Linked DNA regions of Prochlorococcus marinus XMU1402. The protein of the gene in region 1 interacts with the protein of each later gene in a pairwise test. Links are inferred from orthologs where the notes say so. Each region holds a gene or a part of one and is shown on either strand. Other genes may lie near its edges.

Region 1 (2,890 bases):
GAAGCCACATCAATTTCATTATCGAAATGGCCAATATTACAAACTATGGCCTCATCTTTCATCTTGACAAGATTCTCGTTTTTTATTACCTGATAGTTCCCAGTTGCCGTAACAAATATATCTATATCCTCCACAACATCGTCCAATGTAACGACGCTAAAACCTTCCATTGCCGCTTGAAGAGCACAAATTGGATCAACTTCAGCAACTTTTACAATTGCACCAAGTCCTCTTAAAGACTGGGCTGAGCCTTTACCTACGTCACCAAAACCCATTACTAAAGCAACTTTCCCAGCAATCATCACGTCAGTAGCACGCTTTATGCTATCAACTAAAGATTCTCGGCAGCCATATAGATTATCAAATTTGCTCTTAGTTACTGAATCATTAACGTTAATAGCAGGAAAAGGTAGAGCATTTTGCTTTTGCAGTTGATAAAGTCTTGCAACTCCAGTTGTAGTTTCTTCAGTGACGCCAATAATATTACTCTTAATTCTAGAATAAAAGTTACTATCATTTTCCAACTTGTATTTTATAGATTTGAATAAAGCAATTTCTTCTTCATTACCAGGATTATTTAAAACAGATAAGTCTTTTTCTGCTTTAATACCAAGTATCAATAATCCAGTTGCGTCTCCCCCATCATCAAGAATCATATTCGGAGAGTCGGAGCCCCAATCAAGAATGTAGTGAGTATACTGCCAATATTCATCGAGAGTCTCACCTTTTTTTGCATATACAGAAATTCCTTGATCTGCGATAGCTGCAGCAGCATGATCTTGAGTTGAAAAAATATTGCATGAAGCCCATTTCACTTCTGCGCCAAGATCAACAAGAGTTTCTATTAATACTGCTGTCTGAATAGTCATATGAAGGCTTCCAGCTATTTTTGCACCTTTTAGTGGTTTTTCAGATTTATATTTATCTCTTAGCGCCATTAATCCTGGCATTTCTGTTTCGGCAATTTTAATTTCTTTGCGACCAAAATCTGATAAAGAGATATCAGCAATTACGTAATCAGGTGTAGAGGTCTTAAGTGAATTTGCGATAACCATATCTTGTAAATACTTTTTCTACTAAACTATAAATGATTTTTGAGTAATTTTGTGTTTGTTGAGAATTTAGAAGAAACTTTAAATTTAGGAAAAAAAATTTCACACAAATTAAATCCCCAATCGATTGTTTTATTACAGGGTCCTATTGGAGCTGGAAAAACTTCATTTGTTCAAGGGATTGCTAAAGGCCTATCAATCTCTGAGGAAATTACAAGCCCTACATTTGCTTTATCGCATCACTATAACTCAGGAAAAATTCCACTAATTCACCTTGATTTATACAGATTAGAAAATGTTTCTTCAGCAAGAGAAGTTTTTTTTTCAGAAGAAGAAGAGGCAATGCAAAAACAGGCAATTTTAGTAATTGAATGGCCAGAATTAATAGAACCAGTTATTGATAATTTCTGGAAAGTAGAAATTAGTTACGCAAAAAATTATGGAAGAAACTACGAAATAAGAGATCCAAAAAATTTATTAACCTTCTCATAATCGGGCTGTTGCTCAATGGCGCCTTCACCAAGACAAGTCAATAATCCACAAACACCTGCGAACTTAATGCAATCTTCAACCTCTAGTTTATTTGAAGGGTAGCCAGAAGAAATTAATTTTGAAATTAAGCCAGCTAGAAAAGCATCGCCTGCCCCAGTTGTATCAACAATTTTTTGTGAAGTTGGGTTTTCGGTAATTCCCTGGAATCTATTGATGTACCATGAAACGGGGTTTTTCCCATCAGTTATTATTACATCTGGCCTATTAGACAATTGTTGAGAAATTAGCAAGGGATTTTCATCCTCAAAGAACAAAGTTGCTTCCTCCTTAGCAAGTTTTAAAACATTTGCATGATTTAAAAAGTTCTTGATTAAATTAACTCTAGCCGCTTTACTAATTTCTGATGAAAAACTTGAATGATCCCAAAAGACCTCTCTCCAATTCAAATCAATAACTACTTTGACTCCCAATTTTTTAGCCTGTTCAAGAAGAAAAAAAATAGTCTCAGCTGATCTTGGAGATGATAATAAGATCGTTCCTGTAACCAAATATTTTGTTTCCAGAAAAGATTTATCCAAATTTAAAATTTCTTTTTCGATTAATTTCTTACTTAGAACTTCATCTGCAAAGCATGAATGAGGACTTTGCTCAAAGCCTGAAAAAAAACGATCTCCAAATTGATCTCTATCTACATTAACCACGCGAGTAGCTGAATCATTATCTAATTGCAAGAAATCTAAATTAACGTCTAATTCATTAAATTGAGTAATAAATTTTTTTCCATAATCATCATTACCCAAACTTCCTATAAATGTTGAATCTATTTTTAATTTTCTTAATGCACAAGCAACATTCGCCGGAGCACCTCCCAAAAAATCTGTAAATCCCTGATTTGATTTATTTCTAATTCTGTCTATTAAAGCCTCTCCTATGCATATGACCTTTTCCCTTTTCATAAAATTAGCGCTTTTTCTTAACTTAGAATAATTTATTAAAAACGAATAATTTTTTTTTGAATTAAAGTTTAATTAAAAGAATATTATTTGTGTCTTTAAATAAATCTGAAACTTGGAAATGGGAAAATTGGGAAATTTCATGGTCTCTATCAAAAGAATCTACTTCTGAAAAAGATATTAAAATTTTATTAGTTCATGGATTTGGGGCATCAAAAAACCACTGGAGACATAATCAAGATTTTCTTGGTAAATTTTCTAACTGCTACGCAATTGACTTATTAGGATTTGGAAAAAGCAGTCAGCCAAGTGCTTTATTAAATTACGAACCTTATAAAGCAAGCTCAATTAAATATTCATTTGATTTATGGGGTAATCAGATATCAACATTTT
Region 2 (2,898 bases), on another replicon or contig:
TACATTTATTGGAGGAATTAAAAATAGAAGATTTTCAGAAGTTAACGGTTTCTCTTAGAGGAAACATTGATTTAAGAACAAATATTATTGTTTTTACTTTTAAAGGCCAACTTGATGCCTTCTCAGAAAAACAATTTAAAAATTTTGTTAGTAATAATTTAAAAAATGAGTATCCATTCGTTATTGATCTTACAAAAATTGATTTTCTAGATTCATCGGGACTTGGAGCTCTTGTTCAGACGGCTAAAGAATGTAAAAAGTTAAAATTAGGTTTTTCAATTGTTGGTAATTCTAGAGTTGCTCAAACAATTAAACTTGTTCGTTTGGGCGACTTTCTAAATTTAAAGTCGTGTCTTGAAGATGCCTTAACTTATTTAAAAAATTGAATTATTGGATTCAAAACTTGGTTCCATATGGTAATCCTGAAGAAATAGGTGTTATTCAACTTGCTTGGCTGGGTGATTCAGTATGGGAACTTCATCAAAGACTAAGATATGTTCATTTTCCTTTGAAATCAAAAGAACTCCATTTATCAGTTGTAAACGAAGTAAAAGCAAAATCTCAATCAAATTCTTTAAGTCAAATTGAACATTTATTGAATGCAAATGAAATCGATTTAATTAGACGTGCTAGAAATAAAACTAAGAGATACCCAAAATCGTCAGACCCGACCATATACTCAAGAGCAACTGGTTTTGAAACTCTTATTGGTTGGCTATTTCTAAAAGATCCTCAAAGATTATCAACCCTTTTTAAGTATCTTGAAATTAAAATTAAATGAATTAATGAAATACTCATCTAAAAATAATTTTTCTGGAAAAAATAGTAAACCAAACAAGAAAAATTCTAATTCTGATTTTTACTCTAAAAATAAAAATTCTTCAAAAAGAAATAACAAATTTTTGAAAAATTCTTCTGAAAAGAGCACTAATAATATAAATGTAAGTTATAAAAATAAAAGTAATTATTCATCTTTAAGCAATAGAAAGCCAATACCCAAATATATTTCTGAATCGCCTTATAAAGCTTCCGATATTTTTGAAGGGACAGCAAATAAAAGAAATTTTGATGATTGGATATGGGGAAAGCATTCTGTTTTTGAAGCCCTTACTAATGAAAGATATATTAATAGGATTTGGTGTACTTCAGAAATCTTTTCTTCAGAGAAGTTTTACATTTTACTCAAGGATTTTAAATCTAGAGGTGTCCTTATCGAAGAAGTTTCTTGGAGCAGACTTTCACAATTGACATGTGGTGCTTCACATCAAGGTATTGCATTGCAGTTGGCATGTTCTAAAACAATATCACTAGAAAATTTAATTGATTTTTCTAAAAAGGAAACTTCAAATCCTATTATTCTTGCCATAGATGGTATTACTGACCCACATAATCTTGGTGCAATTATTAGATCAGCAGAGGCCTTTAATTGCAATGGTATTATCATTCCTCAAAGAAGATCTGCAGGCTTAACTGGAACAGTTGCCAAAGTAGCAGCAGGAGCCTTGGAACACTTACCAGTAAGTAGAGTTGTTAATTTAAATAGGGCACTTGAACAGCTAAAGCAAAAAGGCTTTCTTGTTGTAGGATTATCTGGAGATGCTAAATTATCGCTTTCAAAGTTTAATGAAAAACCCCCTTTAGTATTAATAGTAGGAGCTGAAGATAAAGGAATTTCTTTACTTACTCAAAAAAAATGTGATTTTCTATTAAGCATTCCTCTTAAAGGTAAAACATCAAGTTTAAACGCCTCAGTCGCTGCTGCAATTTCAATATTTCACTTAACCTGTAAATAAATTTTTAAAAGTTACTACTTTTTATACTCATTAAAATATGGTTGTTTCAATACATTTATATAATTAATAGAAATTTATTGAATTTTAACTACAAAATTGTATAGAATTTAACAAGAATTTACGATCTACAAAGATCTAAAAAATTGATTAGAAATTTTGGAAACAAACTTGGATTAGCTTGGTGGGCTAAAATTGAGACAGAAAATCCTAATACCACCTACTGGTATGGTCCTTTTCTTACAAAAAAAAGCTTAAAAGATAATATGTCTTCATTTATGAAAGACCTTACTGATGAAGGCTCTACTGAAATTAAACATAGTCTAGTTCGTTGCAAAAAAGATGAACCATTAACCTTTTGATAATTATATTTTGATAAAAAGTTGAGAAATGAATTTTAATTCTTTAAGAAAGGAAATTAATAATAAAAATGCTTCTGTTAAAGAATTAATTAATGATTTTTTTTTAAAAATCGATTCCAAAGACCCCAAAATTAATTCTTATATATGTACTACAAAAGATAATGCAATCATACAAGCTGAATATATAGATAAATTAATTCAAAATGGAGAAATACTTCCTCCTCTTGCAGGAATCCCGATAGCAATTAAGGATAATATTTGCACTAAGGGAGTCCTAACTACTTGTGCAAGTAAAATGCTCGAAAGCTTTGTTGCACCTTATGAATCTACAGCATCAAGTAAATTATGGTCTTCAGGAGGTATTTGTTTAGGTAAAACAAATTTGGACGAATTTGCAATGGGTAGTTCAACAGAGACTTCTTTCTTTGGAGTTACTTCGAATCCTTGGGATATTAATAGAGTTCCTGGTGGTAGTTCAGGAGGCAGTGCTGCTTCAGTTGCTGCTGGATTATCTGCCGCTGCTATAGGCTCTGATACTGGAGGTTCAATAAGACAACCAGCCTCTTTTTGTGGAGTTGTTGGGCTCAAGCCTACCTATGGCAGAGTAAGTAGATGGGGATTAGTAGCATTTGCTAGCTCTCTCGATCAAATTGGCCCAATTACAAATACTGTCTCTGATGCCGCTGAAATTCTTTATTCAATATCTGGTAAAGATCCCTTAGATTCAACATGTCTTGATAAACCGG

The links.
Region 2: the proteins of tsaE (region 1) and rlmB interact in binary tests that used the Escherichia coli proteins (3 or more experiments, as listed by UniProt). The link is inferred for Prochlorococcus marinus XMU1402 from one-to-one orthologs.

The regions. Positions count from the first base shown.
Region 1 is NZ_JAAORD010000002.1:528,086-530,975, forward strand. Bases 72-2,825 are described here. They hold tsaE (tRNA (adenosine(37)-N6)-threonylcarbamoyltransferase complex ATPase subunit type 1 TsaE), read left to right. Parts: upstream 72-1,106; coding sequence 1,107-1,544; downstream 1,545-2,825. Other genes in these bases: ahcY (adenosylhomocysteinase), read right to left, coding at 72-1,055; HA141_RS09155 (carbohydrate kinase family protein), read right to left, coding at 1,502-2,500; HA141_RS09160 (alpha/beta fold hydrolase), read left to right, coding at 2,590-2,825. In the rest of the region: more of ahcY, read right to left, coding at 1-71; more of HA141_RS09160, read left to right, coding at 2,826-2,890. UniProt on the Escherichia coli protein: Required for the formation of a threonylcarbamoyl group on adenosine at position 37 (t(6)A37) in tRNAs that read codons beginning with adenine.
Region 2 is NZ_JAAORD010000001.1:800,633-803,530, forward strand. The notes cover bases 28-2,789. They hold rlmB (23S rRNA (guanosine(2251)-2'-O)-methyltransferase RlmB), read left to right. Parts: upstream 28-785; coding sequence 786-1,793; downstream 1,794-2,789. Other genes in these bases: HA141_RS04585 (STAS domain-containing protein), read left to right, coding at 28-386; HA141_RS04590 (ribonuclease III domain-containing protein), read left to right, coding at 383-781; HA141_RS04600 (DUF1816 domain-containing protein), read left to right, coding at 1,937-2,152; gatA (Asp-tRNA(Asn)/Glu-tRNA(Gln) amidotransferase subunit GatA), read left to right, coding at 2,181-2,789. Also shown: more of HA141_RS04585, read left to right, coding at 1-27; more of gatA, read left to right, coding at 2,790-2,898. UniProt on the Escherichia coli protein: Specifically methylates the ribose of guanosine 2251 in 23S rRNA.